DNA from 2 places in the Moellerella wisconsensis genome. Region 1 is predicted to be linked to the other one. Evidence: predicted binding sites of a transcription regulator. Region 1 holds the regulator's gene; the other holds the start of a gene.

The links. Region 1 encodes LexA, which represses DNA repair genes until DNA is damaged. Its sites were predicted from a motif close to TNCTGTATGTACATACAGNA; they were not measured.
Region 2: the regulator LexA is predicted to act here: its motif matches at 1,177-1,196, upstream of MNY66_RS09625 (DinI-like family protein).

The regions. Positions count from the first base shown of each region.
Region 1 is NZ_CP093242.1:3,222,136-3,225,580, reverse strand. It holds gene plsB (glycerol-3-phosphate 1-O-acyltransferase PlsB) at 1-661, opposite strand, end outside; gene MNY66_RS14045 (diacylglycerol kinase) at 793-1,170, shown strand; gene lexA (transcriptional repressor LexA) at 1,319-1,936, shown strand; gene zur (zinc uptake transcriptional repressor Zur) at 2,105-2,632, opposite strand.
Region 2 is NZ_CP093242.1:2,171,670-2,175,114, reverse strand. It holds gene MNY66_RS09635 (D-amino-acid transaminase) at 1-92, shown strand, start outside; gene MNY66_RS09630 (cysteine hydrolase family protein) at 284-856, opposite strand; gene MNY66_RS09625 (DinI-like family protein) at 897-1,160, opposite strand; gene gltP (glutamate/aspartate:proton symporter GltP) at 1,549-2,853, shown strand; gene lpxL (LpxL/LpxP family Kdo(2)-lipid IV(A) lauroyl/palmitoleoyl acyltransferase) at 3,296-3,445, shown strand, end outside.

The DNA.
Region 1 (3,445 bases):
TATTGAATAAATCTTGGCGTACCGGCAGTTTTGGCCCAACGGCAGCTAACCGTTGACGAGAATAGTGAATACGGGCGACGCGTGCCAATTTATTGGCAATAATCGAATCGGTGCCGTGTTCTTCAGCCATAACGCGCATTGATACTGGCGGGGAGAAGCGTACAAAGCTATCTCGACCTAGCCACAGAGCGGCAAAAAATTTCTGCACTCCATTAAGTAAGCGTAATTGCGGGGCTGAGTTATGTCCTTCTCGACCTGGCGAGCGACCAAACATTACCGAAGCCGGCAGCATTTGAATATCCAGATTTGGATTATTACGATGCAAATCAAGATACGCATGAAAGGTTTTGACCGAGTCTTTGCGAGGATCTGGGGAATAATAGCGGAACACCCGCGGGCCATCATCAATAAAGACATAAGCCGGTAATTTAGTGCCATTAATATCGACAGAATTTAACGGATCCGGTAATCCAATAGCCAGACATTGTTGTCTTAACGTCAATAAGTCAGCTTTTGAATGATACGGCAACACATACAGCGTCGGGCTCGTGGTATTGAGTCCTAATTCTGTAATGGGATCAGTCGGAATAAGTTTACTTTTTACCAAAAACTTTAATGGTAAATTCAACATGTTATAATATAGTTTACGCCAAAGTGACATAAATTGTTATAGCCTCTTGTTAGCAATACTGCGCAAGCATACCAGAAATCAACCCGTAGATCTGTTGAACCGAGACAACTTTTTATCACTTAATAGATTTTATTTTCCTTTATTAAAGAGAGCATTTATTGATGGCAAACCAAACAAAAGGGTTAACAAGGGTTATAAAAGCAGCAGGATACTCGATGAAAGGGTTGAAAGCGGCTTGGATTAATGAGGCGGCTTTTCGCCAAGAATCAGTTGCGGCAATTTTAGCCATTATTTTAGCTTTTTACCTCGATATAAATTATCTCGAAAGAATTTTATTGATTAGCGCCGTAGTTTTGGTGGCAATTATTGAGTTGATTAATAGTGCTATAGAAGCCGTTGTTGACCGTGTTGGCAGTGAATACCATCAATTATCCGGGAGAGCCAAAGATATTGGTTCAGCCGCCGTATTTGTGTCGATTGGCTTGGCATTATTTATTTGGGCAATGATTCTGTGGCAGCGTTATGGCATGAGTTATTAAATCAATAATAATTATTACTGACGCTTATTGTTCATTTATTATATCAATAATGCATAGGAATCCAGAGATTTCACGTATTTAACGGTTTCCAATCGCCATTTACCTGTATATACTCACAGTCAGACTGTATAAACAAACAGGGGGCGAGATGAAAGCATTAACTGCAAGGCAACAGCAGGTTTACCAGCTGGTGCGTGATCACATTTCGCAAACGGGTATGCCACCAACGCGTGCTGAAATAGCGACAAGTTTAGGATTCCGATCGCCGAATGCGGCAGAAGAACACCTTAAGGCATTAGCACGAAAAGGGGTGATAGAAATCGTTTCTGGCGCCTCCCGTGGTATTCGTTTGCTGCTAGAAGAACCAACAGAAACGCCAGGACTACCGCTGATTGGCCGCGTGGCTGCGGGCGAACCATTATTGGCAGAGCAACATATTGAGAGCCATTATCAGGTCGATCCAGTATTGTTTAAGCCACACGCGGATTTTTTACTGCGGGTTAGTGGTATGTCGATGAAAGATATAGGGATTATGGATGGCGATCTGCTAGCTGTGCATAAAACTCAGGATGTTCATAACGGGCAGGTTATTGTTGCGCGTATTGAAGATGAAGTCACTGTAAAACGTTTTAAACAAGTCGGTAATAAAGTTGAACTAATAGCTGAAAATCCTGATTTTGAGCCTATTGTTGTCGATCTGCGTGAGCAGAGCTTTACTATCGAAGGATTAGCTGTCGGTGTTATTCGTAACGCAGATTGGTATTAGTTTTTGATAGCAAAAATAACCTAATTAACCGCGATAAATGCATTGTAGTTATTGATGTATAGTTATTGATGTATAGTTATTGAGGCATAGTTAAGGTTATCACATAAATTATGTTCCGAGGCAGATGCGCTATTTTCCTCAGTGAAAATAAACCATCTGCCAACTATCTTAGATTTTCTTCTTTATATTGGTCTGACGTTGTTGATGGCTATGATCATGCCCACAATGTTCCGGATGAGCACAATTTTCTTTTTCGTAGCACTGATGACATAAACCATGATTTTCAACCACCGTATGGCGGATATGAAAATTAGCGTTTTCTGCAAGGTTAACAATCGCCGCTTCAATGACTGAACAATCACTCTCGGTGACACTGCCACAACCATCACAAATTAACATGACGGAAATATGGCTAGGATTATCCAGATGGTGACAAATAACAAAACTATTTGTTGATTCTATTTTATGGATAAATCCTTGTTCTAGTAGAAACTCCAGCCCTCTATAAACCGTCGGTGGCTTAGCCTGCGGCTCTATTTCACGCAATAAATCCAGAAGATCATAAGCACTAATCGCGCCCGGTTGTTCTGCAATGAGGCGCAATACAGTTGCACGTTGTGGCGTTAGTCTGACGCCTCTTGATTGGCAAATAGTCTCTGCCATGACGAGTAATTTATTGCCGACGATATCTTTCATTACGTGGGTATCCGGAAACAGAAGTCTGCCGATATGCTATCACAGATCTCAGCCAAAACAGATAGCTGACAGATAGCTAAAGAGGGGGAGTTGTAGGTAATGAAAATGAGAATAAAAACAAATAACATATAACAAAAAGAAAACAAAAATTATTAATAGAGATACCACAAGATAACAATAAAGTTGTATTTGAATTATATTTAACATTATTAACAGTAATTTAAATTCAAACTATCGACAAAATAACATTAAAGGTATTTTATTAATAACTCATTAATTTAAATTACGTTAAGTATTAATTTATTGTTTAATGATAGCACGACGGGGGAGTAATTATACGTACTTTTTAAATTTTTATAACTTATATATATTAATGAATAAAAAAAATTATTCGAATAAGACTTTTCTTAGCTGATTTTTATAACTTACTTTTTAAGTTTGTTTAATATGATATGAGTTATATATAAATAAAGATAAATATTGAATTATCGAATTTTTAATCTAAATAATCTCATTTATTCAGTTCATGATTTTGATTGCTGTTATATTAAACAAAATAAAAAAATCACATTAAATTTAATCAATGAATAGCATTGATATTGCCTGAGCTAAATTAAGCCAATAAACCACTGCCGTTCGGCAATATTTAGGTTTTAAACCTGTATTTTTACCTTAAGTATATTTGTACATTATTGACTATCAGTAAATGTACTTTTTTGACAAATAATTCTAAAACTATATTATTAATGCCAAGTGAAAATAAGTGTTTCTAAATATTTCATTATTTTGATGTAATCATTAAAAATGATTTTC
Region 2 (3,445 bases), 1.1 Mb from region 1:
TTAGTATTGATGGCCATCCGATAAATAATGGCATACCAGGGCCGATAGCTAAGCGATTACGAGAAATTTATTTAGCTCAGGTAACCAAGTAATATACCAAGTATAATACAGCATCTCCCTAGCGATAGAACATGTTGTTTTTAATTGTAATATGAGAAAACTCATATTACGTAATCGATATTGAGCAAAGAATAGCAAGCTAATAGCGTAAATAAAATTTAGCCAATAGAAATTTTATTTACGCAAGATAATCCGAATATAGATATATAAGTTAATAAGATTTTTATGACTGTTGCCATTCTGTGGAGCAAGAGATTGTCGCCATGCCTTGTAATGCCTGCATACTTTGCATATGTAATTCTGCATTTGCTGCAGCGCAGAGATCTTCTAATACAGTGACTTGATAGCCTAAATCATGAGCTAAACGAGCCGTACTTTGGATTGCCATTAATGAACTGACACCGCTGATGACTAAATGTTGGTTATTATGCTGCTTTAACCATTGATCTAATTTATTACTAGTGAATGCGGATACACCTTTTTTAATAAAAATATGGTCTTGAGGTTGTACGTCTAGCTCTTTAACCCATCGACATCCTGAGCCACTTAATTTTAACGCTCCCAGTTTTTGTGCATTTTTAAACATGGGTGAGCCTGCGGGAATATCGTGATAATCATCAGAAAAGCCCACCTTAACCCATATTACAGGGATTTGATGAGCTCGCGCATATTGCGCTGCTTTATTCGATTTATTAATGATATCGCGTGCTTTTGTTTCGGCGGCACTACTATTAGACAGACCTTGTTCACCAATAATATCTTCAATTAAGTCAATAATTATTAATGCTTGAGACATAGATGCTCCTTCATAATTAATATAATAAAAAAGAGTTGATTTAGTCTATTTGTTCGTTAGGCTCAGGAAGCCAACTGTCATCTAGCCAAATCTCTTCTAACATCTCCTGTATTTTTTCCTTATCATGATCAACTTTAGTTCCACTAATCACAATTGATTGTGAGGTACTTAATGCGACACGAGTGATCATTTCTGGAAATTGTGGTTTTAGTTTACGTTCAATTTCTATTTTTAGCGCATCCATAATACTCGGAGACGGTTTTTGGGGGGAAAGTTTATCAAACAAGACTTCAATCCGTAACATAATAGCCTCATAACATAACTGTATCTTTATACAGTGTATTTATAACGCGATTTTCTTTATTGTCAATTAAAATTTATTCAGTCATCGTTGGCTGGTGGAAAGAGCCCCTTTCTCTAGTAAGATAGCTATTTTTACAAACTATAATGAGACTTATTCTTATATTAGTGTGCTATGTACAACGTGATACTTTGTAATTAAATATTTTATTAAATTACCAATTGTTACAAAATTACAAATTATCTTTCTATTTTTTACTTTTTGAATATATTTCACTGATGGATAGCTCCATTTTTTCGAGTTTATAGTTGTGGTAATTACGAACTTTAGATATAAAACCGGGGAGAAAAATGACATAAACATAAAATCTATTAAATATAGAGAGTATTATATGACGCTAAATAAGACAGGTAAAAAAAAGTTTCGCCTAGGTTTAGGCTGGCAAATATTAATAGCATTATTTTTGGGTATTATTTTAGGAGCAATTCTTCATAATAATACAGAATATAAAGATTGGTTGATTTTAAATATTTTAAATCCAGCAGGTAATATTTTTATCCAATTGATAAAAATGATTGTTGTACCAATTGTTATATCAACATTAATTGTAGGGATTGCTGGGGTTGGTAATACTAAGCAACTCGGTACATTAGGTTTTAAAACTATTCTTTATTTTGAGCTAGTAACAACAGTCGCTATTATTGTCGGTATCTCATTTGCGAATATATTCCAACCTGGTGTGGGTATTGATATGTCACAATTAACCCAGGTTGATATCTCACAATATGAAAAAACCACGCAAGCAGTAGAGAGTCATCCGCATGGAATTATTAATACGATATTGTCATTAGTACCTAGCAATATATTTGCAGCTATGGCGAGTGGTGATATGCTTCCTGTCATTTTCTTTGCTGTATTATTTGGTTTAGGTTTATCTTCATTGCCTAAAGAGAAAAAGCAGCCTCTATTAGATGTTCTACAGACTTTTTCTGAAACTATGTTTAAAGTGACCAATATGATTATGTTATATGCCCCTATTGGTGTTTTTGCATTAATTTCGGTCACTGTTGCTAACTTTGGATTTAGTTCATTAGTTCCATTAATTAAGTTAATTGTTATTGTACATGTTGCAATTCTATTTTTTGCACTAGTGGTATTAGGATTAATTGCTCGTTATTGTAAAATAAATATATTTACGATTATTCGTATTTTAAAAGATGAACTATTATTAGCTTATTCAACTGCAAGTTCTGAAACTGTATTACCGCGCATTATGGATAAAATGGAAAAATACGGTGCCCCTAAATCTGTTACAAGCTTTGTTATTCCTATTGGTTATTCATTTAATCTCGATGGTTCGACTCTTTATCAAAGTATTGCGGCTATTTTTATTGCACAGCTTTATGGTATTGAATTATCTATCGGGCAGGAAATTATTCTAGTATTTACATTAATGATCACTTCTAAAGGTATCGCTGGAGTACCGGGAGTTTCATTTGTGGTTCTATTAGCCACACTTGGTAGTGTGGGTATTCCTTTGCAAGGCTTAGCATTTATTGCAGGTGTTGACCGTATATTGGATATGGCGAGAACCGCTTTAAATGTCGTTGGTAATGCGCTTGCTGCAATTATAATTTCTAAGTGGGAGCATAATTATGATGAGAAAAAAGCCATAGAATATGAAAAAAGTTTATAATTATTGAAACTAGATAATTCTAAAAAGGCTAACTGTTTGTGTTTAGACTACAAATAAGTTGGCTTTTTTATTATTTGTTATTCATTATTTAATTTTCTCTATTTTGTAAGGTTAAATATAATTAAGTTATTAATTACTCTTTATGAGTTAAATATCTAATTAACTAATTCATAGGATGAAAGATAAGCAAATATTACTGTATTTTAGCTACAGTACATAAACTGACAAAAATCTTAAATATGATAAAATAATTATTAATCAATAAGCTAAATGAGATGGATGATTTTCTGGTGATTAGTTATTCAATTAGATTCTTAATTTCCCATGCCTAATCTACGATAAAATGATAAGATATTCGAAGGTTTTTATTGAGTTATAATCAATGTAGCAAATTCTTTAATTTATCCGGTAATAAATTTAATATTTAAGATAAGGGCGATTAGTGTATTCTGAAAATGTTTTTAAATATAAATATTTACATCCAAAATATGCATTAACTTGGTTTGGTGTGGGTGTCTTATATTTGTTAGTTCAATTACCTTATACTTGGATTGTCATGATTGGTGGTAGCTTAGGTAACTTATCAAGACTC